3 regions of the Leisingera thetidis genome follow, and region 1 is predicted to be linked to each of the others. Evidence: riboswitches for the same ligand, from Rfam matches in the RefSeq annotation. Region 1 holds a riboswitch; each other region holds the start of a gene.
What was found. Region 1 has a riboswitch for cobalamin ahead of OKQ63_RS04725 (CbtB domain-containing protein). Riboswitches for the same ligand answer to the same signal wherever they lie in the genome.
Positions count from the first base shown of each region.

Region 1 (5,067 bases):
CATGCTTTCATCCTTGCCTGTGCCCGCGGCGCCTGTGCGCCCCCGCCGGAATGCCCGGTCTTCTTGATTTGGCGGCATGATAGCCTGCGCATCCGGCCATGAAAACCCTGTGGGGCAGCGGCACAAGGGAAACCCGCAGCGGCGGCATAAATCCGCGCGGCGGACCGCGGTCCGCAGATTTCCCTTGCGGCACGGATTTCCCCTTGCCTCGCCCGTTTTTGCGCCCTAAACCGCTGGTCGGACCGGGGAGGTGGCAGAGTGGTCGAATGCGGCGGTCTTGAAAACCGTTGAACGTGAGAGCGTTCCCAGGGTTCGAATCCCTGTCTCCCCGCCACTCACTCAGCCGGCCTCAGAACCGCCGTCTGCTGGATGGCCCGCGTTTCCGCCCTTGCGCAGCAGGTAGATATCCATGATCCAGCCATGCGCGGCCCGCGCCTTGGCCCGGGCTTCGATGATCTGCTCGGCGGCCTCGGACAGCGGTCCCGCAACGGAAATCTGGTTTTCCATGCCGGCATAGGCGGTCCAGAAGATCTCTACCCCAGCCGGATCGATGGACTGAAACGAGCATTCCCCGTCCAGCATGATCACCAGCGTATCGGCACTGTCCGGCCAGCCGTCTTCACGCAGGCGCCGTCCTGTGGTGATGGTGAACGGCGCGCCGATTTCATTGACCGGGATCGCATGCGCCGCGGTCAGCGCCTGAATCGAGGTGATGCCGGGAATGACCGTCAGCTTGATCTCCGCCAGTTTCTTCAGCCGCTCGGCGATCCGCATGGTGCTGTCGTAGAGCGAGGGATCGCCCCAGACCAGGAACCCGGCCTTGCCGCCCGCGGGCAGGTGTGCGGTGATGTTCTGCCACCAGATCTCCGCGATGGCGTCGTGCCAGTCGTCGACCCGCTGGCGGTAGCTTTTGGTGGCCTCATCCCGCACCGGCAGGGCGAATTCGACGATCTTCGGGCCATCGCCCTTGATCGTCCGGTCGCAGATCGCGCGCCTGAGGCCCGCCAGGTCGTCCTTGCCCGCGCCCTTGTTGGGGATCAGGATCAAATCCTGCGCGTTCAGCGCGTCGATCGCCTGCAGTGTCATGTGCTGCGGGTTGCCGGTGCCGATGCCGATCAGGGAAAGCTCAATCATGACGGGGCCTTTCACGTGAAAACACGGCCCCCTATGGGGCCGCGCTGAGGGTCTTGCAAGTGTGCAGTTGCGGTCAGGAGCCTCCGCCGTCCGCGGGAGCGGTGGTCTTGGCTTCGACCGGTTCGCCCGCGACCATCAGCGGGCTGTGGCTGTTGGTGTTGAGCGAGACCTTCACCTCGGCCCCTTCGGGCAGCGATGGGATATGCATCCAGCCGGCATAAAGCCGGGCGAGTTTTTCACCGTTCACATAGATATGCGCATGGCCTTCGCCCGGCACATCCGCGGCGGAGGCGTTTTCGGGGGCAAACCGGAAGTTCTGCGGCAGCACTTGCAGGTTCCAGCCGGCCATCGGATCCTTGATCAGCTGAATCGCAACGCTGGGCGCATCGCTGCCCGCGGGCAGGTCGACAGCAGTGGAGTGATCATGGGCCATGGCCTCGGCATGAGTGCCGCCGTGATGGGCCGGGTCGCCGTGGTCGTGGCCGTCAAAGGTGACGCCATTGCCGGCGGCAATCACAAAACCGGCGCCGCCGCCAAAGATCAGGCCGATCGCGAAGAGAGCGAGAGAGCGGGACATCTTGTCATCCTCGGAAAAGAAAACCCCCGCCGGACAGAGCCGGCGGGGAGCAATGCGGAGCGGGATCAGGCTGCCGCGGCTTCGCGCTTGCCTTCGGCCTGCCAGAAGTAGCCGGCAAAGCTGCCCAGCAGCACCCAGGCGGCCATGCCGATGCCGAATGCACGGGCGGCAAACAGCGCGCCGATCTCGGTCGGAACCGGGCCCGAGAACGTTTCCGGCTCAGGTGCGCCGACGATATGCGGGGCCATCAGCAGGAGCGCCGCGACCAGGTAGCTGACCAGATTGCCGCCAAAGGCAATCAGCCACATGGCAACACCGGCCGCTGCGACGGTGACGGTCCACCAGACCTGGCGCACGCCGACGTCTGCGGCCGCGACACCCGGCACTTCCGGCGCCAGCGACAGGCCGGGCGCGAAGTGGAAGGTGATGAACCCCGCCAATCCCCACAGAAGGCCTGTGCGGGCATTGATCACATGCCCCTGGCGCTCGGCCACGGACATCAGCGCCGCCATCACCAGCGCATACCCGGTATAGGTCAGCATGGTGAAGATGATGCTGAGACCGTCGCGCATGGGCTCGGCGAACAGGCCGGGCAGATCGGGGTGGGCAGTTACGGGGGCAGCGCCGAAATGCACCAGCTCGCCGCCCTCGTAGAGTTCGGCGTGGAGCAGCACGGGCTGCACGAAATACAGCTGCAGCAGGGCGGTAATCAGCCCTGCTGCAGCGCCAGCGAACAGGCCGCTGGTCAGAATGCGACTGAACATGGCCTTAGTGGCAGGGGAAGCCGGTTGCGTGGCGCACGTCATGAGCGGCGTCATGCAGGGCGGATGCCTGCACATGGCCGGTCAGCGTGATGATCCCCAGGCCCAGAACCACGGCAAACAGCGCCGGAATTACAGTGGTGCCGGCGGCAGAAGCCTTAAGCGTCTTGGTCGTCATTGTCGTCCTCCTTGCCGTCACACCCGACGGCGTAAGTTTGCGTTCCCATACGGCCGGTCTCCTGACTCGCGGGTCGCTGCTGCCTTCCTCCTTCCCGGCGTCTTGCGCGCCAGTGGATAGTGGAAGGCCGCTCGCCGCTCACAGTCGCGGGGGCGGTTGAGGCTTCGGTGCCGCGATTTGGTCCACCGTCCTCATTCCCGTTTCAGTCCCAGTGCTTAGGCACTATCAGACACCATATCGGAGTGTTGTGCCCCGCGCGGGAGCGTCCGGTCAAGGAAGAAACCGCCAAGTTCCGGTCCTTCCGCGTCATGACCGGCGGGAAATCCCGCTGCTGGCGGATCAGGACAGACCGGCCGGTATCCGGGCGATCGCCTTGAACCGCAGCCCCCCCAGGGGACGGGCATCGGCGAAATTGCCGTCCGGGCTTTCGTGATACATCTGCAGGAAGGTCAGCAGGTCCGGCAGGTCCGCGGCGCTGATCTCCCCGAACAGATAGGCGGTCTTGCCGGTTTGGCGCACCGCCAGCGTCTGCGGCCGGGTGCAGCCGGACATGCAGTCCGCCTGTTGCAGCCGGGCGTCCACCCCTGCCGCCTCCAGCGCCGCCGAAACCTGCCCGGGCAGGGCAGGGTCGGCGCCGCGGCAGGTGCGGCAGAGGGTGAGGGTGAGGGTGGGCAGGCTCATTCCGGCTCGGCCAGCGGCCCGTAGAGGATGAGCACAGGCGCCGTGGTCTCCATCTGCCGCAGCAGGGCGGGCAGCTCGCCGACGGTGTGCCGGTGCAGCGATTGTTCGGGTGTCGAGACGCCGAGCGCCACCAGCGCGGGGGTGGTTTCAGGCAGGCCGGCCTCCATCAGCTTTTCCGACAGGTCGGCAAAGGTGCGTTTGCCCATGTAGACCACGGTGGTGGCCTCGCCGTCCGCCAGCGCCGCCATGTTGAGGTCGTCCGGCAGCCCGCCGGTCACGTCATGGCCGGTGATGAACTGCAGCCGCCGCGCCGTCTGGCGCCGGGTGAGCGGGATGTTGGCCGCCGCCGCTGCTGCCGAGGCCGCGGTGACGCCCGGCACGATTTCAAACCCGATGCCGGCTTCGCGCAGGGCAGTGATTTCTTCCTCCAGACGGCCGAAAACGCCGGAATCGCCGGATTTCAGCCGCACCACGCTGAGGCCGGAAGACGCGTAATCGACCAGCAGCTGGCTCACGTGGTCCTGCTTGGGCGAGGGGCGCCCGGCGCGCTTGCCGACGCCGACCAGATCCGCATCGGCGCGGGCGTGGCTCAGGATCGGGCCGGAGGACAGATCATCGAAAAGGATCGCATCCGCCGCCTCCAGCCGCTTGACCGCCTTGACGGTCAAGAGTTCCGGGTCGCCGGGGCCGGAAGAGACAAAGCTGACGAAACCGCTCATGCGCGCTCTCCGGTGATCAGGTGGAAGAAGGTGCCGGTGACATTGCCTTTGATGGAGCCGGTCTCGGGCACCGGGCCGCCGTCGGCATCCATGACATTGGCCAGCGGTGCGTCGGGTTCTTCGAGGATGGTGGAATAATGGAACTCATGCCCGCGCAGGGCGGTGCCCGCAGCGAAACCGGGCATACCGGCCTGCAGCACCGCGCGGCGGTAGCCGAGGTGGAACTTGCGCTTCTCGTAAGAGGTCACAAGGCCCAGCAGCCCGAGCATCCGGTGGCGGTTGCCGTCCTTGTCGATCAGCGCCTCGCCCAGGGCCATGTAGCCGCCGCATTCGCCATGCACCGGTTTGGTTTCCGCATGTCTGCGCAGGCCCCTGCGGAAGGTTTCCGCCGCCGCCAGGGTGCCGCCGTGCAGCTCCGGGTAGCCGCCGGGCAGCCAGACCAGATCAGCGTCCGCCGCCGGGGCTTCATCCGCCAGCGGCGAGAACGGCAGGATCTCGGCGCCGGCCGCGCGCCAGCCGGTCAGCAGGTGCGGGTAGGTGAAGGAAAACGCCGCATCGCGCGCCAGCGCAATCCGCTGGGCGGGCGGTTCCGGCAGGCTGGCCGCAGCAGGTGCCGGGCCCGCCAGGGCTGCGGATTTGATCGCTTCCAGATCCACATGTTCACGCAGGAAGGCCGCATAGCCCGCAATCGCAGCTTCCAGATCGGGATGCTCCACTGCCTGAATGAGGCCCAGATGGCGTTCCGGCAGGGTGAGGTCGCCGCGCCGCGGCAGGGAGCCAAGCACCTTGATGCCGGCCTTCTCCATCCCCAGCCGGGTCAGCCGTTCGTGCCGCGGGCTGGCCACCCGGTTCAGGATGACGCCGGCAAAGGGCAGCTCCGGGTCGTAGTTTTTGAACCCCAGCGCGGTTGCCGCAGCCGACTGCGCCTGACCGCCCACATCGACGACCAGAACGACCGGCCAGCCCATGCGCTTGGCGGTCTCGGCGGAGGAGCCGAAGCCCGACTGGCCGCGTGTC
Region 1 covers NZ_CP109787.1:1,001,548-1,006,614, forward strand. Annotated here, with positions in the region: gene OKQ63_RS04700 (SPOR domain-containing protein) at 1-3, opposite strand, end outside; tRNA gene OKQ63_RS04705 (tRNA-Ser) at 245-334, shown strand; gene cobF (precorrin-6A synthase (deacetylating)) at 340-1,134, opposite strand; gene OKQ63_RS04715 (hypothetical protein) at 1,208-1,711, opposite strand; gene OKQ63_RS04720 (CbtA family protein) at 1,777-2,475, opposite strand; gene OKQ63_RS04725 (CbtB domain-containing protein) at 2,480-2,650, opposite strand; cobalamin riboswitch at 2,685-2,902, opposite strand; gene OKQ63_RS04730 (DUF1636 domain-containing protein) at 2,990-3,331, opposite strand; gene cobA (uroporphyrinogen-III C-methyltransferase) at 3,328-4,050, opposite strand; gene OKQ63_RS04740 (cobyrinic acid a,c-diamide synthase CobB) at 4,047-5,067, opposite strand, start outside.

Region 2 (5,067 bases), 1.8 Mb from region 1:
CGCCCGGATCCCGAAGAACTCCGAAACCGTCTCCGGCCGCAGCGCCTGCTGCGGCGTGCCCAGCGCCACCAGACGCCCCCGCGACAGCACCGCGACCCGGTCGCAGGTCATGGCCTGGTTGAGGTCATGCAGGGCCACCACCGTGGTCACCTTCAGGTTCCGGATGCAGTCCAGGATCGACAGCTGATGCTGAATGTCCAGATGGTTCGTCGGCTCGTCCAGCAATAGCAGCCCGGGCCGCTGCGCCAGAGCGCGGGCGATGTGCAGCCGCTGCCGCTCGCCGCCGGAGAGGGTCGCCCATTCGCGCTGCTCAAAGCCCTCCATGTCGACCGTCCGCAGCGCCTTGTCCACATGCAGGCTGTCCTCGCCGCTCCAGGGCCGCAGCGCCGACAGCCAGGGGGTGCGGCCCAGTTCCACCACCGACCGGGCGGTGATGCGCTCGGCGGTATCGGCCTGCTGCTCGACAATCGCCACCCGCTGGGCGATCTGGCGGCGCTTCAGCCGGGCCAGCGGCTGATCCGCCAGCAGCACCTCGCCCTCCGACGGGCGTGCCAGTCCGGCCAGCAGCCGCATCAGCGTCGACTTGCCGGAGCCGTTTGGCCCCACCAGCGCCAGCGTCTCGCCCGGCTGCACCGCCAGCGACACATCCGACAGCAGCAGCTTGCCGCGCACCGCATAGGACAGGCTGCGGGCTTCGATCCTCATCGCGCGGTCCTCTGCCCGCGCACCAGGATGACGGCGAAGGCCGGCGCGCCGATCAAGGCGGTAACCACCCCGATCGGCAGCACCTGGCCGGGGATGATGATGCGGGAGACAATGTCGGCGCCGATCAGGAACACCGCCCCGGTCAGGGCGGCGGCCGGCATCAGCCTGCGGTGGCCGGGACCGACCAGAAAGCGCGCCGCGTGGGGGATCACCAGGCCGACAAAGCCGATCGAGCCGACGATCGATACCATCACCGCGGTCATCAGCGCGGTGGCAAAGATCAGCACCACCTGCACCCGCCGCACCGGGATGCCCAGCGCCGCGGCGGAATCGGTGCCGAAGGTGAAGGCATCCAGCGCCCGCGCATGGAACCGGCAGATCACCCAGCCCGCCAGCGCCAGCGGCACCGCCAGCCACACGTCCGGCCAGCGCACGCCGCTGAGGTTGCCCATCAGCCAGAACATGATGCCGCGGGCCTGATCGGCATTGGCGGACTTGGCGATGATGAAGGCGGTCAGCGCGTTGAACAGCTGCGAGCCGGCGATGCCCGCCAGCACGATCTGCGCCGCCGCCGCCCGGCTGCCCCCTGCCCCGGCGGCGCGCGCCAGCAAAGCGACAAAGCCGAAGGCCAGCAGCGCCCCGTTGAAGGCGCCAAAAGACAGCGACAGAGCCCCGCCGCCAAGCCCGGCAATGGTGACAGCCACCGCCCCGGTGGAGGCGCCGGCCGAAATTCCAAGAATGTAAGGATCGGCCAGCGCATTGCGCAGCAGGGCCTGCAGCACCACCCCGGTCACCGCCAGCGCCGCACCGCAGGCCCCCGCCACCAGTGCCCGCGGCAGCCGGTAGCTCCAGATGATGCCCTGGTCCACCGGGTCCACCGGCAGCCCCGCTCCGGCCAGTTTGTTGGCCAGAACCGACAGGACAAGGTCAGGCGCAAGCGCGGTTTCCCCGATCATTGCGCCCGCCAGAACCGCCGCAGCCAACACCGGCAGGGCCAGACAGACGCCCCTGACGCCCTGCCATGCAACTGCGGCGGCCGCGCTCATTCGCCGGCGCCGATCGCGCTGAGTTCAGCGGCCAGATCCTCCAGCGCCGGAATCGCCCGAATGGTGGCATCCATCGCCTGGGCGTCCATCACCACGATGCGGCCGTTCTTCACAGCATCCATCTGGCTGGCGACCGGGTCGGTGCGCAGGAACTCCAGCTTTTTCTCGTGGTCATCTGCGGCAAAGCGGCGGCGGTCCATGCGGGCAATCACGATCACCGTCGGGTTGGCCCTGGCGATGGTTTCCCAGCCGACGGTGGGCCATTCCTCGTCCGTTTCGATCACATTGCGCAGGCCCAGCTGCTGCATCATGTAGCCGGGCGCGCCTTTTTGGCCGGCCACAAACGGGTCACTCTCCAGTTCGGGCGACGAAAACCAGAACACGGCAGAGGCATCCTCCAGCGCAACCTCCTGCGCCTTGGCAACAGCCGCGGCTTCGCGCGCCTTGTAGCCGGCCACCAGTTCGGCGCCCTTTTCCGCTTCGCCGAAGATCGCTGCCAGTTCCTCGATGCCCTGATAGAGGCTGCCGGTGGTGAACATCTGCGTGCGGGTGCCGTCGCCGCCGGTGGTGTTGTCCTTGCCGACGCAATCGGCGGGCATCACATAGGTCGGGATGCCGAGGTCATGGAACTGCTCGCGCTTGGCAACGATGCCTTCGGGTCCGACGTGCCATTCGTATTGCGCCGCCACCAGGCCGGGGCGCTTGGCCACCACGCTTTCAAAGCTCGGGTCGTTGTCGGCCAGCCGTTCGACCTTGGCGTTCACGTCTGCATATTCCGGCAGCACGTCGTTGAACCAGACCGAGGTGCCCAGCACCTTGTCGCCCAGCCCCAGCGCATAGAGCACTTCTGTGGCAGCCTGGCCAACCGTCACGGAGGACGCCGCAGGCGCCTCGAAGGTGACGGACTGGCCGCAGTTTTCGATGGTCAGCGGAAAGCTTTCGCCGGCAGCCGCAGCCTGGGCCGCGAGAGTGAAGGACAGGCCGATCAGGCCGGAACGCAGGAACATGACTTTCGATCTCCATGTGTCAATGACCGGAGAACGGGTGAAAGGGCATTGACCGGTGAGGCGAGGCGGACAACCGGGGCCTTCCGCCTGTGCAGCCGAGCCGGGTCCGGCAGCGGTGGCACGTTTTCATCGGCAACCTCCCCGGACAACCCCGCCCGGTGTGTTTCGGTTTTGCCGGCAGGTCTCCTGACTGGCGGGTCACTGTCTGTCCCGTCTTCCCAGACCGTTGCGGGCCAGTGACACGATGGGACAGCTCTCGCCGCCTACAGTTGCGGGGGCAGTTCCGTTTGGCGCCCGAAAGCACCGCGGATTCCCTCTTAGCCCTTGCGGGACCGGTAGAGCGCGGGTAGCGCATCAATTCCGCTGCGGCAAGAAAAAGTTATGCTGCTCCGGGAAATCTCCGCAAACAGCGCATCTGCGCCGCGGCAAGGACGCCGCCCGGGCGCAGCTGGAGCCGCCGCGTCAAATGCCGGTGCTGCATAGCCGCCGCGGCTGCCGTCCGGGGCGCAGTTCTGCGCCGGAGAAATATTGATTTTCCTCAGATGATCTCATCTTCATCAAACATCGGATCATCCTCCAGCTGCGTGCTGAGGTCCTCTACCGTGTCCCCGGCCCTCTCAAAGGAACGGATGCTGCCCAGATTGAACACGGCGTCCCCCTCGTTCACCACCGGCATCATCGCGCGGCCGACTATAAGCCCGTCGAAAGGCGCCAGGATTTCCTGGTCCTCCTCCCCAAAGGGGTCGGAAACGGATCCCATCAGCTCCCCCTGCCGGACCAGCCCGCCATCGGCTTTGTACACTCTGAGGAGGCCGCCCATTGGCGCCCGCAGCCATTTGCTGGAAGAACAGAACTGCGGCGGTGTCTTGGGTTTGGAAATGCCTTTGGCCGGCAGCATCCCCATGTGCCGCATTACCCGCAGGATGCCGGCCAGCCCGGCCCTGACCGACAACTCGTCAAAGCGCAGCCCCTCGCCCGCCTCATACAGAAGGACATCCTTGCCCATCTCCATGGCCGCGCTGCGCAGGGAACCTTCGCGAAGAGCGGACCGCATCACGATGGGCGGGCCGAAGACTCCGGCGAGGTCCCGGGCGCGCGGGTTGCCGGGCGGGATGCGGATCTGCGGAAAGTTCGTCCGATGGATCGCCGCCGAGTGCAAATCGATCCCGAGATCCGACCGGGCGACAATTTCGGTCATAAACAAATGCGCCAGACGCGACGCCAGCGATCCATGCTCGCTGCCGGGAAACACCCGGTTGAGATCCCGCCTGTCAGGCAGATAGCGGGACCTGCTGATGAAGCCGAAGGCGTTGACAATCGGCACCGCGATCAGAGTGCCCTTGAGCACCGCCAGGTTCGGCGTCCGCAGCAGCCGGCGCACGATTTCCACACCGATCACTTCGTTGCCATGCACGCCGCCGCTGACAAAAATCACCGGCCCGTCCCGACGGCCATGCACGACATGCGCCGACATGGTGACCGGCGTGTGATCGGACAGGACACTGACCGGAAGGTCGACGGTAAGCCGGGATCCCGGCGCCACCTCGGCGTGGCCGATGGTGAAGGGCGGACGCGCCTTCATGCCGTTACCCTTTGCCCTTGGTTTTGGTGGCCCCGGTCTTGGCATGTTTTTCCAGGAATTCGATCATCTTGCCGGCGATATCCAGGCCGGTGGCGTTTTCCACCCCTTCCAGGCCGGGGGACGAGTTGACCTCCATGACCACCGCGCCGTGATTGGCCCGCAGCATGTCGACGCCGCAGGCGTTCAGCCCCATGGTCTTGGCCGCGCGGACGGCGGTGGCGCGCTCCTCCGGCGTCAGCTTGACAATCTGGGCCGACCCGCCGCGGTGCAGGTTGGAGCGGAAATCGCCTTCGGCCCCGGTGCGCTTCATCGCGGCAACCACCTTGCCGCCGATGACAATCGCCCGGATATCGGTGCCGCCGGATTCCTTGATGAATTCCTGCAGCAGGATGTTGACCCCGGCGCCGCGGAACGCCTCGACCACCGATTTTGCCGAACGGTCGGTATCGGCCAGCACCACGCCGATGCCCTGCGTGCCTTCCAGCAGCTTGATCACAATCGGCGCGCCGCCGGCGAGTTTGAGCACCTCTTCGGTCTGCTTGGGGTCGTGCGCGAAGGTGGTGACCGGCAGCCCGACGCCATCGCGGGACAACAGCTGCATCGAGCGCAGCTTGTCCCGCGACCGCCCGATGGCGACGCTTTCATTCAGCGGGTAGACCCCCATCATTTCGAACTGGCGCAGCACCGCGGTGCCGTAGAAGGTGACCGATGCCCCGATCCGCGGGAT
Region 2 covers NZ_CP109787.1:2,751,957-2,757,023, forward strand. Annotated here, with positions in the region: gene OKQ63_RS13190 (ABC transporter ATP-binding protein) at 1-705, opposite strand, end outside; gene OKQ63_RS13195 (FecCD family ABC transporter permease) at 702-1,751, opposite strand; gene OKQ63_RS13200 (ABC transporter substrate-binding protein) at 1,748-2,758, opposite strand; cobalamin riboswitch at 2,918-3,109, opposite strand; gene OKQ63_RS13205 (succinylglutamate desuccinylase/aspartoacylase family protein) at 3,297-4,340, opposite strand; gene rimK (30S ribosomal protein S6--L-glutamate ligase) at 4,345-5,067, opposite strand, start outside.
Region 2: linked by a shared signal. The riboswitch ahead of OKQ63_RS13200 (ABC transporter substrate-binding protein) and the one ahead of OKQ63_RS04725 (CbtB domain-containing protein) in region 1 are both predicted to bind cobalamin.

Region 3 (5,067 bases), 2.0 Mb from region 1:
CATACTGGCCGGATAGTTCGGTCAGCGCCGCCGCCGCATCGCCGCGCAGGATCATGTCCATCAGGTCCAGTACCCGGCCGCGGTCCGCGAGGCCCAGCATGGCGCGGACCTGATCCGCCGTCGTCTCGCCCGCACCGTGGGAAATCGCCTGATCCAGCAGCGAGGTGGCATCGCGGGCGGAGCCTTCGGCAGCGCGGGTGATCAGCGCCAGCGCGTCTTCGGCAATCTCTGCGCCTTCCGCCGTGGCGATCCTGCGCAGCAGGGCAATCATCACCTCCGGCTCGATCCGGCGCAGATCGAAGCGCTGGCAGCGCGACAGCACCGTCACCGGCACCTTGCGGATCTCGGTGGTGGCAAAGATGAACTTCACATGCGCGGGCGGCTCCTCCAGCGTCTTCAAGAGCGCGTTGAAGGCGCTGGTCGACAGCATGTGGACTTCGTCGATGATGTAGATCTTGTAGCGGGCCGAGGCGGCGCGGTACTGCACGCTGTCGATGATCTCGCGGATGTCGTTCACGCCGGTGCGCGAGGCTGCGTCCATTTCCATCACGTCGACATGGCGGCCCTCCATGATCGCCACGCAATGCTCGCACTGGCCGCAAGGATCGGTGGTCGGGCCGCCCTGGCCATCGGCGCCGACGCAGTTCATGCCCTTGGCAATAATCCGCGCGGTGGTGGTCTTGCCGGTGCCGCGGATGCCGGTCATGATGAAGGCCTGCGCGATGCGGTCGGCGGCAAAGGCATTTTTCAGCGTCCGCACCATGGCGTCCTGGCCGACCAGATCGGCAAAGGTCTCGGGCCGGTACTTGCGGGCCAGAACCTGGTATTTGGAGGGGCCGGTGCCGCCGGGTGTGCCGCTGGGGATGTCGTTCATGATGTCTCGTGCCGGATTCGGGATGCGGAGCGCCCGCGTTCCGCGCAGGGTATTGAAGCGCGCCGCATTCGTCCACCGCAGAAGGCGGCAATCCTGAGGCCGCAAAAGGGCTTTGGGATTGCGCGGTTAGAAGCTAGTCTGCGCAGACGGGGAGATGCGGGGGCATGCAGGAACGCAGCGGCTGAGGAGGCGGTATGCGAACTGACGAAACCTCGAAGCCTGCCGCGCAGGACGGCGCGGCGCAGGCTGGCCTGATCATCCATGCGCTGTCGGCCGGCGGCGGCATTCTGGCGCTGTGCCGGCTGCCCGGCGGGGCGGGCGATTACCGGGGCGACCTGATCCAGATCTATCAGTGGAAACCGGGGCTGGTGCTCTCGATGACCACGGCCGAGGAGCATGACGCCGCGGGGGTGCCGCGGCTGGGGATCGATATTCAAAGCATGGCCTGCCGCTGGCTGCATCTGCCGGTGCCGGATTTCCAGGTGCCGCCGCCCGCGGTGGCGGCGAAATGGCCCGCCGCCAGCCAGTCGGCACGGCAGGCGCTGGGCGGCGGCGGCCGGGTGCTGGTGCATTGCCGTGGCGGCTGCGGGCGGTCGGGCATGGCGGTGCTGCGGCTGATGATCGAATGCGGCGAGGATCCGGCGCAAGCGCTGGCGCGGCTGCGGACGGTGCGGCCCTGCGCAGTGGAGACTGACGGGCAATTGCAGTGGGCCTGTGCGGCGCAGTAGGCAGGCCGGGCCGCCACGCAAGCCAGGAACGCAATCGCCCGGCTCTCAGAGCTTGCGTGATTTCGGTTTCACAGCGCCATCATCTGTTCCGCCTGCCGCGCTTCGGCGGTTTTCGGCAGCGCCTCCATCAGCGCGCAGGGGCGGGCGTCCAGTTTCGAGGCCGCAAAGCCGGTGCCGCCGCGGCTGAGGATGGCATCGGCAAAGCGGTCCAGCCCTTCGCGCGGGGCCTCTCCACCCACGCCGCAATACAGCCGGATCCGGTCATGGCTGGCGGCAAACTGCGCCGGGCAGGTGCGCGGGCAGCCGTCCAGCGCGGTGGTGCCGGTGATCTCGAAATCCTCCTGGGTCAGCGGTTTGGCCCTGGTCATCGCCTCGGCCAGCTTGGCGATCATCCGTTCCGCCGCAGGGCAGGGGCGCCCCAAATACTTGCAATCCGTTGCCGCATAGAAATGCGTCTGGTCCGTCCAAATCATATCTGCGCCCTCCGCGCGTGGCGCGGGGGTCTGGCGGACAAGAGACCGGATGAATGACGGAAAGCCTCCGCCGCAGCCATCAGACCCTGTCCGGACACCCCGCCCGGTTTCGAGTTTCACTTCCGATGGCAGGTCTCCTGACTTGCGGGTCGTCGCTTTCCCGATCCTTCCCGGCCTTTTTGCGGGCCAGTGGCTCTATCGGGGTCGCTCGCCGCTTACAGTTGCGGGGGCAGCCGCGGAATTGGCCTGCTTGCGTGCAGGCCGCACCGTGTTCCCTTTTCATCCCGGACACAAGATTCTGTGGCGCGGGAACCATCGCCACCAGCGGTAGCGGCTGGCGCCCCGAGTCGTCAATCGTTTTTCTGCAACTGCATTGGTGCGTGCATCTGCCGGTGCAGCCCCCGGATCACATCCGAGTCGCGCCGCACCCGCGCCAGCTGCCAGCCGCCCTGCAGCAGGACATAGAAGTTTTCGGCGGCGGCGCGGGCCGCGTCCTGCGGCAGGCCCAGGCGCTCGGCATGGCGGGCAGTGGCCGCGATCCAGCCCTCGAACAGCTCCGCGGCGTGCCGGTGAAAGGCCTCGTTTTCGGGTCCTGCGAACAGGGTGGCAGAGACCGGGCAGCCGCTCCATCTGCCTTGCTTGTCGAACAGCTTGGCCAGTTTGTAGCAGACCGTCTTGGCGCCTTCGGGAAAGCTAGGGGCCGGGTTGAAGGCGGCGTCGATCAGCTCCAGCATCTGATCCGAGGCCCAAGCCGCCGCGGCCAGCGCGAGGTCGGATTTGCCATTCGGGAAATGGTGGTAAAGCGAGCCCTTCGGCGCCGCGGCAGCGGCCAGCAGCTCTGCCAGGCCGGTGCCGGTATAGCCCTTGTCGCGGAACAGGCGGGCCGCGGCGCGGATCAGCCGGTCCCGGGTCGGAGGCAGGCTGTCCTGATGCGGGCTGGCTGTCGTCACGTCAGTCATGGCGGCAGCTTGACAGCATTGGACCAAATGGTCCAGTCAGGGATTAGACCGATTGGTCTAGGAGGCCGCCATGCTGGACAGACACGCAGAACATACCGCCGGTATCCGGGAGCAGGAGCTGCGCTTTGCCTCCGGGGACGGGGAGCTGGCCGGGCGGCTGTACCAGCCGGCCGGGACGGCAAAGGCGGCGGTGGTGCTGAACGGCGCAACCGGGGTGCCGCAGCGCTTTTACCGGCATTTCGCGCGCTGGCTGGCGGCAGAGCGGCAGATCGCCTGCCTGACCTATGACTACCGGGATTTCGGAGACTCGGCGCAGGGCCATCCGCGCCGCTCCAAGGTTACAATGGCCGAGTGGGCGCTGGTGGATCAGCCGGCCGCCCGGGCCGAGATGCGGCGGCACTGCGCGGGCGTGCCGTTGTGGGTGATCGGCCATTCGCTGGGGGCGATGCTGATGCCCCTGCAGGATGGTCTTGAGGACGTCGCCCGCATGATCGTGGTTGCGGGCGGCTTGGTGCATCACCACGATCATCCCTGGCCCTACCGAGCGCTGGCGCTGGCTTTCTGGTTCGGCCATGTGCCGCTGGCGGCCGGTGCCCTGGGCTATCTGCCCGGGCGCGCGGTGGGGTTCGGGGCCGATTTGCCCGCCGGGGTCTACTGGCAATGGCGGCGCTGGTGCACCACCCGGGGCAGCTACCTGCCGGACACCGGCCGCAGCCTGCCGCGCCCCCGCTGGGCCGAAAGCGGCATTCCGGTGGATCTGTTTGCGATCGCGGATGATGACGTTGTGCCGCCACCTGCCGTGTGGCGCCTGGGCGAGGTTTTCGGCGGGGTGCCGCAGCGGCGTACGGTGCTGGTGCCGAACCGGTCGGGCCTGCAGGCGATTGGCCATCTCGGCGCCTTTGCCCCGGCCAATGCCAGCCTGTGGCCCGGTCTGATTCCGCAGATCTGATGCGCAGCCGGTCAGGCGGTGCGGTTCAGCCGTTCCTCGGTGATCTTGGCATATTCCGCCAGCCGCAGCTTGAACCGGCGGGTAAGGTTGCTGCGCGCCAGTTTCAGCGATTGCACCAGCAGGCGGCCGGTCAGGGTCGTGGGCGACAGTGTCAGCTGCACCGACATGCGGGTCCGTTGCGGCGACAGCGCCAGCAATTCAACCTCCATCCGGCCGTCGATGCCGCTGCCGCCGCCGGTCAGGATCATTCCGGTGACCGGCGTGTAAGATGCCAGCGCCAGCCGGATGTCGCGCTGCTTGCCGCGGAAGCTGAAGGCCAGGTCCCACGCCAGGCCTTTTTCCGGACTGGCAGGATCGCCGATGCGCTGCAGCTCGATGCCGCGCCGCAAGGCGGAGCGCTCCAGCAGCTCGAAATCGCTGATCGCGCCGAACACACCGGCAATCGGGGCTTCGATATCTTCTTTGCTTAGAAATTCCATGCTCGCCTGCCTCAGTTGCGCCGCCTGGCTGCCACGCCTTTTGCGGCAATATGCGCTCTAGTCCAGCGTGTCCGCAAGCCAGTTCTTGAGCAGAAAATGGGCAATTGCCCCCTCGCGCGAGGGTTTCATCACCGGGTGGCCGCCTCCGAAGACGGTCATCATCTCCTCCCGGCTGACCCACAGCGCGTCTTCGATTTCATTCGGATCGATGCTGATTTCCCGGCTGAGAGCAATGCCTGCGCAGCCGAACATCAGCGACATCGGAAAGGCCCAGGGCTGGCTCGACAGGTAGCTGACGGCGCCGACCCGGACGCCGGTTTCCTCAAAGGTCTCGCGGCGCACGGCGGCCTCCAGCGTCTCGCCCGGCTCGACGAAGCCCGCCAGCAGCGAGTACATGCCCTCGGGCCAGCCGGGAGAGCGGCCCATCAGCACCGAATCGCCGTGCGTAATCAGCATGATGACAACCGGGTCGGTGCGCGGGAAATGCGGCGCCTTGCAGGACGGGCACAGCCGCTGCCAGCCCGCCTGGGCCATGTCGCTGGGCGCGCCGCAGCAGGCGCAGAACCGGTGGCTGCGGTGCCAGGACAGCAGCGCCTTGGCGGTGG
Region 3 covers NZ_CP109787.1:3,372,250-3,377,316, reverse strand. Annotated here, with positions in the region: gene OKQ63_RS16290 (DNA polymerase III subunit gamma/tau) at 1-874, opposite strand, end outside; gene OKQ63_RS16285 (protein-tyrosine phosphatase family protein) at 1,069-1,602, shown strand; gene OKQ63_RS16280 (hypothetical protein) at 1,671-2,075, opposite strand; cobalamin riboswitch at 2,186-2,407, opposite strand; gene OKQ63_RS16275 (TetR/AcrR family transcriptional regulator) at 2,426-3,034, opposite strand; gene OKQ63_RS16270 (alpha/beta hydrolase family protein) at 3,105-3,983, shown strand; gene OKQ63_RS16265 (SRPBCC family protein) at 3,995-4,462, opposite strand; gene nudC (NAD(+) diphosphatase) at 4,520-5,067, opposite strand, start outside.
Region 3: linked by a shared signal. The riboswitch ahead of OKQ63_RS16280 (hypothetical protein) and the one ahead of OKQ63_RS04725 (CbtB domain-containing protein) in region 1 are both predicted to bind cobalamin.